One region of the Priestia sp. YIM B13486 genome, then DNA from elsewhere that is predicted to be linked to it. Evidence: riboswitches for the same ligand, from Rfam matches in the RefSeq annotation. Region 1 holds a riboswitch; each other region holds the start of a gene.
The links. Region 1 has a riboswitch for thiamine pyrophosphate ahead of ACFX4G_RS13365 (acetylornithine deacetylase). Riboswitches for the same ligand answer to the same signal wherever they lie in the genome.

Region 1 (3,211 bases):
TGAGCTATACATTTCAATCCACTCACGATAAAACTCATTGTTAGCTCCAGGCTTTTCACTGAGTTCTTTTCCTATTTCCCAATAGCTCCACATACAAGGCAAAAGAGCCGCCACTAATTCAGCTAATGTTCCGCTTTGACCAACGTGCAGCATATAGTGTGTGTATGCAAGCGTTGTAGGAGATGGCTGCGCTTTTTCTAATTCTTTTTCGCTGATTTCAAATTTCTTGGCATACTCACGGTGCAGGCTCATTTCTTCGTTTAATGTAGAATCCAAAAGTGCAGCAAATTTCCCCATCGTTTGAACATCGGTAGCTTTCATGGCTCCAATCGCAAATAATTTAGCATAATCAATTAGGTAAAGGTAATCTTGAATCATGTAAAAGCGAAACTTCTCCTTTTCAAGCGTTCCGTCTCCCATTCCCTGTACAAAGGGATGATTATGATTTTGACGCCAAATAGGCTGCAGCTTTTCGTATAATCGTTCACTAAATTTCATGATGATCACTCCTTATGCGTATGCAGCCACGTATAAATGAACTGCACCATCACTTTTGTATATTGAATAAGCTGATTCATATCTAATTGTTCATTCACAGCATGTGCATTTGCTAAATTTCCCGGACCATAAATAGCTGCCGGAATTCCCGCATCAGCTAGCCAACCGCCATCTGTTACGCTAGTTGACACATCGATTGGGGGCTTTTTCCCTTCAATTTGTTCATGAGTATTTGCAAGCAGCTGTACTCCAGCGTGATTTTCATCAATTTCTAATGACGGGAAGATTTCTCCTCTGTCTTCAATCATTGATGTGCCTCCCCATTCAAAGGTTGGCAGGTTATCTTTTAACCATGGATCTGCTTTTGCAATAGCTAAAATGTATTCTTCCACTTCTTTTGATACTTGGTCGTATGATTCATTGGGATAATAGTGAACGGTGATCCACAGCCTGCATTCATCTGCAATAAACGCAGCATGCCTTCCCCCTTCGATTACTGCTGGATTAATCGTATTTGTTCCCGGCAAAAATCCTGGATAGCTTTTTGTAACAGCCCAGTGGCGCTCCAATTCTTGCAGCCCTCCGATCACTTTTGCCATCTTCTCAATAGCACTCGCAGCTAACAGACCTCCTCCAGCATGAATCATACTTCGGCGTGTACCGTCATGATAGGTTTTACTGCTTTTTATCGTAATCCATCCCGTGATCACTCCGCCTTGACCTTGAATATGTAAATCACTCGTATCAGCAACAAGCGCAAAGTCAGCTGTATATCCTTTCTGACAGCATTGCAGCGTACCTGCCTCTCCCACTTCTTCTCCTACAACGGATTCAAAAATCAAGTCTCCCGGCAGTTCGATTCCTGCTTCTGTTAAAAGCTGGACTGCAAATAATGCTCCTGCCAAGCCGCCTTTCATATCAGCAACTCCGCGTCCGATTATCATGTTGTCTTTTACCACAGCTTCAAACGGATTTGTCTCCCACTTTTCATTTTCTTGTACCTCAGCTACATCCATATGCCCGTTAATAATTAAGCTTTGATAGTCAGCTGATTTTTTCCCTTTTAACGTGCCCACTACAATAGGATCGTTGCAATATAAATCCCACATATCGATGGAAAAACCGCAGTTTTTAAGGAAATCTGCTACGTAACGCTGCGCTTCATGAGAATTTCGTGCAGGAGGCGCCGGCGTTTTATATGAAACAAGCGTTTTTACTAACTGGATTAGCTCCCCTTTGCGCTCCTCTACCTGTTTGACAATCAAATCAATTGTTTCTTCCATGTATGACACCTTCCTTTACGCATAAAAAAACACTTCTTTCGCAGGAAAGAAGTGTTTTTGTTTATATACAAAAAATTATTATAACGAGTTCGTAAGGAAATACCATACAAAACATCCATTACAATACCTCTTTCCTACGCTAGTATTACCTAGTTCAGGTTATAAGGGTTAAGACTTCTCGTCTCTCTCAGCTTAGAAAGCACCCCTAGTGGCGTTGTATCTCTATAAAATTAAACGATTATCATATGTTTACCTGTAATAGTTTTATCATAGTAAAGCGTTTTATTCAATAGAAAGGTTCATGATTCAGCAATGAAAATAGTTTCCTTTTTAGTAAAATAAAAAGCACACACCTTTTTTAAGCAGTGTGTGCTCTTTACTTTTATAAGCTTACTAGTTAGCTATCGGCTTCTTTAAAAATACACCGTAACTAATAGCGCCAATTAAAAGCAGTCCTGCGCCTAATAGGAACACCGCTGTAAAAGTTCCGGTTGCATCTAATATAAATCCCGTTACGATAGGAGCCATTGCTGCTCCTAAAAACCCTCCAAAGTTCTGAATAGCGCCGAGTGAAGCAACTTGTTCCTTCGGTGCAACATCCGCCGCTAGAGTCCAAATGACACCTGATGGCAGCTGTGACGCGAAGTAGCCAATGGATAATAAGACAATACTCAAAGCTGCATTATCAATGAAAGGAACGGGTGCCACCGATGCTGCTGCTAAGATCGCCCCGCCTACAATTGGAATTTTTCTTGCTGTTACTGCAGGAACTCCTTTTCGAATAAATCGATCAGAAATTGCACCGCCAAGTAAAACTCCTATAATTCCAGCTAGAAACGGAATAGCAGCAATCCAGCCCGTTTGTTTTAGGCTAAAACCGCGCTCTGTTTCTAAATAGCTTGGAAGCCAAGTTAAATAAACCCAAATCGTAAACATAATTCCGAAATTCCCGATAATCATAAACCATGTGCTTTTATATTTAAAAAGCTGTGACCATTTTGCTTGTGAGATAGGACTGATTTCCGTTTCTTCTTTAGGGGCAGTTTTCACTTTATTGGCGATATGATCTGGATCACGATAGATCTTTAGCCAAACAAACATCACAATAAAGCCGGCTGCTCCTATAACAATAAACATTCCTCTCCAACTCATTGTTAAAAGCAATACTGTTAACAGCGGCGGAGCAATTGCATTAGCAATTTGAGACCCTGTGTTAATAATAGACGTAGGCAAGCCGCGCTCTTCTTTTTTAAACCACCTTTCCGTCACTTTAATTCCCGATGTAAAAAAAGGAGATTCCGATACACCTAGAAGCATTCTCATAGCATAAAGAGCTGAATACGTGTTAGTAAAGGCACTTGCTACCGTTGCCACAGACCATAGTCCGGATGCCCATGCAAACATTTTTTTGGGTCCATATTTATCAACCA
Region 2 (3,211 bases), on a different contig from region 1:
ATTGATAGCCGATGCCGCAAACGCCAGACCTGCTCGTTCGAATATTAGAGTAAACGGACTTACCCGCACATCATCACTTGCTAATGAATCCGCTGTGTATGGAATAAGCATTCCAATAACAAAAATAGCTAAAATATAAAATAACAAGATGCGCCAGAAGACTTGTTTAACTGCGCGAGGAACCGTTTTTTCCGGATCTTCACTTTCTCCAGCCGCGACCCCAAGCAACTCTGTTCCTTGGAATGAAAAACCAGCAGCCATAAAAATACCTAGTACAGTAAAGAATCCACCGTGAATCGGTCCATCACCAAGCGTGAAGTTTTTAAAACCTGGTGCTTCATTGTTAAAGATACCAAAAATCATCATAATACCAATAACTAAAAAGATGATAACTGTTACTACTTTAATTAACGAAAACCAAAATTCAGATTCACCAAATCCTTTTACAGAAAGGTAGTTAAGCCCAAACATAATTAATAAAAACAGGGCACTCCATAAAATAGAAGAAGAGTTTGGGAACCAAAATTTCATAATAAGGGCTCCAGCGGATAATTCAGCTGCAATCGTAATAGCCCAGTTATACCAGTAGTTCCAGCCGAGAGCGAAACCAAAGGATGGATCTACAAAACGAGACGCATACGTACTAAATGAACCAGCTTCAGGCATATAAGCTGCGAGCTCTGCTAGGCTGGTCATCAAAAAGTAAACCATGACGCCAATGATAGCGTAAGCTAAAAGCGCTCCCCCAGGTCCTGCTGTGTGAATTGCTCCACCACTTGCTAGGAATAAGCCGGTTCCGATGGCTCCTCCTAATGAAATCATCGTTAAGTGGCGAGATTTCAACCCACGTTTTAATTCTTGCTGCTCTTGCATAGATAAATACTCCTTTCGAATGTACGGAAAGAGACGGGATAACATAAAAAAAGCCCGCAGTATATGTGCGCGCTTTTAAATCTGAAAACCGCGTCAACCTTCCGTGAAGATAGCTCTTCACATCACTCGCATGATGTGACAGTTCTGTTCCTGTTCGGAGACAGCCCCAGCTTAAATCAACCGAGAAGTGATCTAAACTTCGGCAATTTTTCCTTTCAAGCAACATCCTCAATGTTCTCTGCATTTCCGTTACTTTACTATTAAAAACTGCGACCTCTACCTCATCGATTAGGATGAGGGTTTTTTATATTCAATTGACATAAAAGAAGTATAACAAATACTAAAACGATTGTCATTATAAAAAATAGATTCAGAAAATAGAAACATCTTTGAAATCTCTCGAATCTATTTTGTTACATATGGTATAATGAATGTTGTCATAATACTACATAAATATCCGAACGTACCACAGGGGGAGCCGCCGTGCTGAGAGTGAACGAAATGTTCAGACCCTTAGAACCTGTTAGTTAACGCTAGCGTAGGAATGTGGGAATAGTAGCATATCTATTTGCTTACTCCTGTGTAAACCGTTTGATATGAATGATTCAAAAACAGGAGTGAGAAACGTGAATAAAGCATTACCTTTACAGGCTAAAATTGAAATAGCTATTTTTGCAGCATTAGCACTTCTACTTGATCTTTTGCCTTCCATTAAGATTGCAACGGCTGTGAGTATTTCGTTCTCCATGGTGCCCATTTTTATTATGTGCTTTCGCTGGGGAGTAAAAGGCGGGGCTCTATCTGGTCTATTATGGGGGCTGTTGCAGTTGGCAACAGGAACGGCTTATATTTTAACAGCGCTACAAACGTTTATTGAATATATTGTGGCTTTTGCTTTTATAGGTTTTGGAGGTGTTTTTTCGCAATCTATTAAAACAAATTTAGCTAACAATAACAGATCAAAAGCTTTTGTTTTGATTGTTTTATCCCTTGTTATCGGCAGCTTCGCACGGTATTTCTGGCACTTTATTGCGGGCATTATTTTTTGGGGATCATATGCGCCAAAGGGTATGTCCGCTCTATGGTATTCTTTTTCAATGAACGGTATTTCAATGGTAGGGTCACTAATAGCCTGCTTAATCATTCTTTCACTATTAATTCCATCCGCATCAAGAATGATTGTAACTAAATCACACTCATCATAAGCAAAAAGACTAAATCTACCAAGATTTAGTCTTTTTTGTCATTTGTCACCTTTGTTTACACAAAAGTGTGTCAGGTTTGATAACATAGTTAGTGAAATATTCAAAAAACTGTTTTATGATAATCACCATATTCAAACGAGATAAGGGATTGATAGCATGCTACAGAAATGGATAACGAGCATAGGTTTAGATATTGGAACAAGCACAACAAAATTGATTGTAAGCAAGCTGTTAATAGCAAATCAACAAAATCAATTTACGCTGCCAGGCTGTCAAATTATTGATCGTCGCGTAACGTATGTAAGTTCTATCTATACAACCCCTATGCTAAACGATGTTGAAATCGATGTTCAAAGATTAACGGTACTACTAGAACAAGAGTATAAGAACGCAGGAATCTCCTTAGATCAAGTGGAGGCAGGTGCTGTGATCATCACAGGAGAAACGGCCAGAAAGCAAAATGCAGAAAGTATCGTTCACTATCTAGCCGAACATGCTGGAGATTTTGTTGTTGCAACAGCCGGTGCTGACTTGGAAGGAATATTGGCGGCAAAAGGATCAGGAGCAATCCAACATTCCGCTGAAACAAATGCAGTAATTGCCAATATTGATGTAGGAGGAGGCACCGCTAACATCACTTTATGTCAAAACGGAAAAGTGATCGAAACGTTTACGCTGCATGTAGGTGGAAGATTAATTCGGCTGAATTCAGACGGCTTTGTTACCTACGTTTCACCTTATTTAACTGAATTTTTAAAAAATAATTCTTTAACACTGCGAGAAGGTGAAAAAGCAACATTTGAAAAACTCTCGTCTATCTGTCAATTACTAGCTGAAGAAACCGTGAATTATGTAAGAGCACTAATTCAAACCTCTTCGCTGCTCGTTTCTCCTCATACAAGATCTTCTATCCAACCAGAAACAATTATGATTTCAGGAGGGGTAGGAGCAATGATGGAGAAGCAAAAGCCGAAAACAGTGAGGGAAGTGGCCATACACGGAGACGTTGGTCCGCTTCTAGCATATCATTTTCAATCCATCCAAGTATCTCAATCCGCTGAGACAACGCGCGCTACTGTAATTGGGGCTGGTATGCAAAATACAGAAGTTAGCGGATCAACCGTATATATTGG
Region 3 (3,211 bases), on a different contig from region 1:
ACTAGGCCTATTAACAGGATTTTTTGTGTGGAAAAAGCCAAAAGAATGGATAAAGCTTGGACTAGGAGTTGGCGTATGCGGCGGTTTTACAACGTATTCAACGTTTGCAGGAGACGTCATTTCTCTCACTCAGCACCATTTATTTTGGGGAGCCATTTATGTAATGGTCTCTTTAGTAGGTGGAATCCTTCTTGCTTTAGCAGGCTATCTATGCGGTGAAGCGGCAGGGAAAAATTTAGTGAAAGTACATGAGGTGAAGTAAATGAGCATAGTGAGCTTGGCACTTGGCGGGGCAGCTGGAGGAATATGCCGTTATCTTTTGGGTTTAAAAGTTACAAAAACAGTTTCAAACCCTCCTTTTCCAGTATCAATGCTGTTTGTAAACTTGCTCGGTGCGTTTGGGCTTGGTCTTTTTTACGGTAGTTATTATGGAAAGGTTCCGAGTCATGCTTATGATGATTCAATATTTTTAATGATTGGCATTGGTTTTTTTGGTGCCTTTACCACTTTTTCAACGTTCAGTGTGGAAACCGTACAGTTAATTCGAGAAAAATCTTATCGGAAAATGCTGGCGTATGTGGGGATTTCAGCATTTGGAACAGTTGGTTTATTTACAGTCGGTTTACTGGCAGGAACGTTTTTATTTAAGTAAAGAGAACGTTTCTAGTAGGGAAAAACAAAAAGACGGAGAAGTAGAGAATGGATAGAAAAGCAGAAGTTTGGAAATACATTTTGTTGATTGTAGCTGTTGCAGGTCAGATCATCGGTTTTTTATTTTTATTTATAAATGTTGTGGCGGCATTTATTTTTTACGGTTTTTATATTCTAACTTTTATTATGTTACTCCTGCTGTTTATATGGGATCGGAAAAAGGAAAAAGACAAGGAAGAATTTGACGACTATACCGATTACTAATCATATAAAAAGCAGAATGATGAGGTGCGCCGGACCTCTTACTTAGTAAAGAAGCTTAAAAGATACATCTATAAAAGGAAGAGAGCCGTAAGAGCATAAAGAGATATTGTATTTACATCTAGTTGTGTTATAATTTTAAGTGCGAAAACAAAATCAATAAATAGCAATCACTAGGGGAGCTTTTTGAAGCTGAGACGAATGTATTTCGGACCCTTTGAACCTGATCTGGTTTGTACCAGCGTAGGGAAGTGGCGATCATGTTTACATAACGATGCATGCTAACCACTCTACGTTGTAGAGTGGTTTTTTTGTATGTAATAAAGCCCTCTACACAAGATGAAGTGATTGAAATTTCTCTTTATTCTGAACGGAAAGGTTTCGATCATATGGATATTCCTAAATTTCATGTCGTTACAACAGATAAGCAGCCAATTGAAGAGGTTCGGGACATTTTAACGGCTATTGAGCCTTTTGCGGGTGCCATTCATATTAGAGAAAAAAAGAAAACGGCAAAGCAGATTCAATGTTTGCTAGAAAGCCTGCCATTTTGTCTCTCTAAAATTATTGTAAATGACCGAGTTGATGTAGCGCATGCTTTAAAAGCAAAAGGCGTACAGCTTGCCTATCATAGTTTAGATGTTTCGTGTGTTAGAGACGTATTTCCTTCTCTTATTGTCGGAAAATCAGTTCACTCTGTGGAAGAGGCTTTAGAAGCTGAAAAAGATGGTGCCCACTACATTCTATACGGACATATTTATTCAACACATTCAAAAAAAGGATTAAAAAGTCGAGGGGTAGCAGCACTAAAAGAAGTAGTAGATGCTGTACAGATACCGGTTATTGCCATTGGAGGAATTACACCTGTAAATGCCAAAGAGGTGCTTCAAACAGGAGCACACGGTATAGCTGTGATGTCTGGTGTCATGCTTGCGCAAAATCCCCTTAAAGCGATTAAACAATATTCTCATATATGGACATCTGGAGGTGGAGAAAATGAAGCAGCATTATGATGTACTGTTAGTCGGAGGAGGCATAATCAGCTCTTCTATCGCTTATCATTTGTCAAAACAAGGAGCATCAGTGGCCATTCTTGAACGAAATCAAATTGGTTGTGAAGCTTCAAGTGCAGCAGCTGGTATTTTAGGTGCTCAAGCTGAAATTGATGAAGAAGGTCCTCTTTTAGACCTTGCTATTAAGAGCAGAAGCATGTTTCCTGAGCTGGTGAAGGAACTAAAAGAAAAAACGGCCATCGACGTAGAGCTCATTCAAAAAGGCTTATTAAAAGTCGCTGTAACAGAAGAAGATGCACACGTATTAAAGAAAAAAGCCGCTCAGCACCACCAATGGGATGAACATGTAAGATGGATCGATGTAAAAGAAGCGCGTTTGTTAGAACCCGGTCTCTCTCCAGACATATACGGAGCCATTACAATACCGGGGGACGGCCAGCTAGCTCCGGCTAAGTTAACGCAAGCTCTTGCTCATGGAGCCTTGTATCACGGAGCAGATATATTCGAATACTGTGATGTTCATTCTCTTATTATGGAAAATGAAACAGTAAAAGGTGTACAGACGTCCAGAGGCTCTTTTTACGGAGAAAAAGTAGTTATTGCAGCAGGCTCATGGGCTAAACGCTTTATTTCTTCTGAACATTTAGGTCGCGTGTTTCCCGTAAAAGGGGAGTGTATTGCTCTTCGAAGTCATAAGCCGCTGCTTTCTAAAACGATTTTTTTAGATGAAGGTTTTTACTTAGTGCCTAAGACTGGTGGAAGAATCGTAATCGGGGCAACTAAGCTACAGCATGACTTTACCAAGACGGTTTCTGCACAAGGTATTCAATTTTTGCTGAATAAAGCTTCGGCGCTTCTGCCAGCTATTAAAGAAGCCACATTTGAAAAAGCATGGGCTGGTCTTCGTCCACAAACAAATGATGGCTGGCCTTATTTAGGAGAGCATCCTGAAATAGCGAATCTACACATGGCGTTTGGCCACTACCGAAACGGTATTTTATTAAGTGCTGCAACTGGAAAAATTATGGCTGATGCTTTGTTAGGGAAAAAGCTGAATCATTCATTTTTTACATCATTTCAGCTAACAAGAGTAATGGAGGGAGTTCATTGAATCTAATCATTAATGGTAAGACCGTTACTTTTGGAGATGAAATTGAAACGGTCGAGCACTTGTTGCAGGCTCAGAACCTGCATGAACGAGTGGTAATTGTTGAGCTAAACAAGAACATTTTGCAAAAAGAAGAACATAGCGATGCATGCTTAAAAGATGGCGATATATTAGAAGT
Region 4 (3,211 bases), on a different contig from region 1:
TGAGGAACATAAAAAGTAATAAAGGAGATGGATAAAATGAATGAACAAAAAATTGCTAAAAAAGTAAACGAAGTATTAGAAGGAAATCGTGTAGGAACATTAGCCACAGTTGTAAACAACAAACCCCACTCTCGCTATATGACATTCTTTAGCGATGAAGATGGTATCGCTCTTTACACACCAACAAATATCAATACACATAAGGCAGAGGAAATCGAAGCCAATCCGAACGTGCACGTACTATTGGGCTACAGCGGCGAAGGATATGGCGATCAATACTTAGAATTATCTGGTACAGCTGTTCTTCGTACTGGTGATCAATTAAAAGGGCGTATATGGAACGATCACATGAAAGAATGGTTTGACGGTCCAAATGACCCTGAGTATGTTGTTCTTGAAATTACGCCGAACGAAATTCGCTTTATGAATGAAGGCGAAGAAACTCCTCAAACTGTTCAGCTATAATAAAAAAGCGCACACTGTGCGCTTTTTTTATTTTCTTACCGCTTCTTTCAATTGAGCTGCTTTTTCTTTTGGAGACGCTGCTAAGCTAATCGCGGTAATAATAGAAACGCCATCTGCACCTGCTTCTACTACTTGTTTGGCATTTTCAGGCGTGATCCCGCCGATTCCTACAATTGGAAAGTCAATATTCTGGTTTCGCACTTCTTCAATTAACTTTGTACCTTGCACTGCTTTTGCGTCTTTTTTTGTAGAAGTAGGAAAAACAGGTCCCATTCCTACATAATCCGCCCCGTCTTTTATCGCTTGCTGCAGCTCTTGTACATTATGAACAGAGACGCCCACAATTCCTTTTCCTATTTTCTCTCGAACAATATGAGCTTTTTCATCTTCTTGTCCAATATGAACGCCATCTGCTTGTAAGCGGATCGCTAAGTCCAGATCATCATTCACCACAAAAGGAACGCTGTGCTGCTGACAAATTTGCTGAAGTTCCTTCGCCAGCTGATATTTCGCTTCTCCTGTTAAGGCACCCTCGCCTTTTTCACGGAATTGAAACACGGTAACGCCGCCTTCAATTGCTTCTTTCAACACTTCTTTCGGATCTTTTTTACAGTTATTGCTGCCCATTATAAAATAAACTTGCAGCAGCTTTTTGATTTCTTCATTTGTCATTTTCCGGCTCCTTTTAACGTTGATGTACTCTTGCATATGATTCAATATCCTGCCCAGATAAAAGATGAAGCTGATTTAACAGCTCAATTTGAAAGCTTCCCGGCCCTTCTTCACCTTTTTTCGCTGCGGCGATTTCACCTGCCACTCCGTAAAAACTTAAAGCAGCAACGCTTGCCTCGACATATTCTTTTTCTACAGCAGCGAAAGCTCCTATAATTGATGTTAGCAGACACCCAGTCCCCGTCACTTTCGTAAATAACGGGTGACCGTTGTCTACTGTATACGTTTTGTTTCCATCTGTGATTACATCTTGTTTACCCGTGATAACAATCACCGTATCTAATTTGTTCGCTGCTTTTTCAGCAAGTTCAATGACGTCTCCTTGCCCTTCTAATGAATCAACGCCTTTAATGAGCCATGACTCGCCTACGACATTCGCAACTTCAGCAGCGTTACCACGAATAACTGCCATATTTAATTCTTCTACAAGCTGACGTGCTACTTCTGTACGAAACGGTGTCGCTCCGGCTCCTACAGGATCGAAAATAACCGGCACGCCATTTTCATTTGCTGATTTTCCTGCTATTCTCATCGCTTCTACTTCTTGAGCCGTCAGTGTACCCATATTTAAGACAAGCGCTCCGGCGATTCGTGCCATGTCAGCCACTTCTTCCTTCGCATAAGCCATAACAGGTGAAGCTCCTAGTGCAAGCAGTCCATTTGCTGTAAAGTTGGTTACCACAACATTCGTAATATTATGAACAAGCGGACTTGTATCTCTTACTTTTTCTAATTGAGCTGAAATTTTACTAATATCCATGTTTTTTTCACTCTTTTCATTTAGTTTTAACACTGCAAAAAAAAGACAAAAAAGCACCTTGCATGCGCAAAGTGCTTTGGTATGTACTCACATTCCCTGCGCTGGCATTATCCAACAGGTTCAAATGGTCAACAGGCGTCCCTGTACTCTCAGCCTGCCCCGCGCAAGCTCCCATACTATTCTTGTTACGTTTAAAGTTTACTATTAACCTTTTTTATTTGCAACCATTTCACTGTTTTGCCGATAAAATAAAGCTTCTCTATAGGGTGAGTGGCGCTTTAAACCTTACACCATTCCTAAAAGAATAATCAATAGACCTCCAGTAAGCTACTCGAGGTCTTCAATTCCCTAAGAATTCTATCATTTTTTCCTTATGGTTATTTCTCTTGAACCGCTTGATTTCTCACAGCTGTTTTTCTGTCCTTCCCTGCTCTTAAAGATAAAAGAAAACAAAGCAGCAGTACAAGTGCAGCTGATACGTACGGATAATTAATGTTTATATCAAAAAGAAAGCCTGCTACAACGGGTCCAATAATATTCCCAAGACTTGTATAAGCAGAATTTAGTCCGGCTACATACCCTTGGTCGTCTTGTGCCATCATCGACATTTGCGTGCTGATTGCCGGACGTAAAATATCTGTTGCTAAAAAGACGATGAATGTCACAACAATAATAAGCCAGTACGTGTGCACAAACAGCGTAAGTAAAATAAAAAGTCCCGTCATCATCAAGCAAAACGAAATCACTCTTTTTTCACCAAACTTATTTAAAATCCAGCCAAAAATCGTAACCTGCACTACGGCCCCCGCAATAGAGCCAAACGTAATAACAAACGCAATATCTTTGGGCGTAAAGCTAAATTTATGATCAACAAATAGCGAAAAAATCGTTTCATAATTGGATAATCCAAACGATGTCACAAAAACAATAATTAAACTTAGAAAATAAGGTTCTTTATAGGAATTCATAAGCTGGAGTAGCAGCCGATCTTCTTTTGGATTCTCATTGTTTGAAACAGCATGATTTTGTACAGGACGAGACTCTGGCAAAACAAAAAGCGTAATCACTGCAGCCAAGCCTCCTGCTACTGCGGCCATATAAAATGGTACACGCATGCCGTATTCAGCTAAAAAGCCGCCGATACCAGGTCCAATAATAAATCCTGTTGTAATCGCCGCCGTCACATAGCCCATTCCTTTAGCACGTTCTTTAGCAGACGTCACGTCCGCTGTATAGGCCATAACAGCAGGCATA

Region 2: linked by a shared signal. The riboswitch ahead of thiT (energy-coupled thiamine transporter ThiT) and the one ahead of ACFX4G_RS13365 (acetylornithine deacetylase) in region 1 are both predicted to bind thiamine pyrophosphate.
Region 3: linked by a shared signal. The riboswitch ahead of ACFX4G_RS23250 (thiamine phosphate synthase) and the one ahead of ACFX4G_RS13365 (acetylornithine deacetylase) in region 1 are both predicted to bind thiamine pyrophosphate.
Region 4: linked by a shared signal. The riboswitch ahead of thiM (hydroxyethylthiazole kinase) and the one ahead of ACFX4G_RS13365 (acetylornithine deacetylase) in region 1 are both predicted to bind thiamine pyrophosphate.

What each region holds. Positions count from the first base shown of each region.
Region 1 covers NZ_JBHZOZ010000004.1:268,413-271,623, forward strand. Annotated here, with positions in the region: gene tenA (thiaminase II) at 1-498, opposite strand, end outside; gene ACFX4G_RS13365 (acetylornithine deacetylase) at 504-1,781, opposite strand; TPP riboswitch at 1,896-1,998, opposite strand; gene ACFX4G_RS13370 (MFS transporter) at 2,175-3,211, opposite strand, start outside.
Region 2 covers NZ_JBHZOZ010000007.1:50,355-53,565, reverse strand. Annotated here, with positions in the region: gene ACFX4G_RS18440 (amino acid permease) at 1-873, opposite strand, end outside; lysine riboswitch at 976-1,160, opposite strand; TPP riboswitch at 1,335-1,435, shown strand; gene thiT (energy-coupled thiamine transporter ThiT) at 1,470-2,078, shown strand; gene ACFX4G_RS18430 (ethanolamine ammonia-lyase reactivating factor EutA) at 2,235-3,211, shown strand, end outside.
Region 3 covers NZ_JBHZOZ010000012.1:74,708-77,918, forward strand. Annotated here, with positions in the region: gene ACFX4G_RS23235 (fluoride efflux transporter FluC) at 1-262, shown strand, start outside; gene crcB (fluoride efflux transporter CrcB) at 263-652, shown strand; gene ACFX4G_RS23245 (hypothetical protein) at 700-915, shown strand; TPP riboswitch at 1,078-1,179, shown strand; gene ACFX4G_RS23250 (thiamine phosphate synthase) at 1,302-1,925, shown strand; gene thiO (glycine oxidase ThiO) at 1,909-3,036, shown strand; gene thiS (sulfur carrier protein ThiS) at 3,033-3,211, shown strand, end outside.
Region 4 covers NZ_JBHZOZ010000002.1:390,178-393,388, reverse strand. Annotated here, with positions in the region: gene ACFX4G_RS06150 (pyridoxamine 5'-phosphate oxidase family protein) at 37-465, shown strand; gene thiE (thiamine phosphate synthase) at 493-1,137, opposite strand; gene thiM (hydroxyethylthiazole kinase) at 1,151-1,957, opposite strand; TPP riboswitch at 2,034-2,142, opposite strand; gene ACFX4G_RS06135 (MFS transporter) at 2,335-3,211, opposite strand, start outside.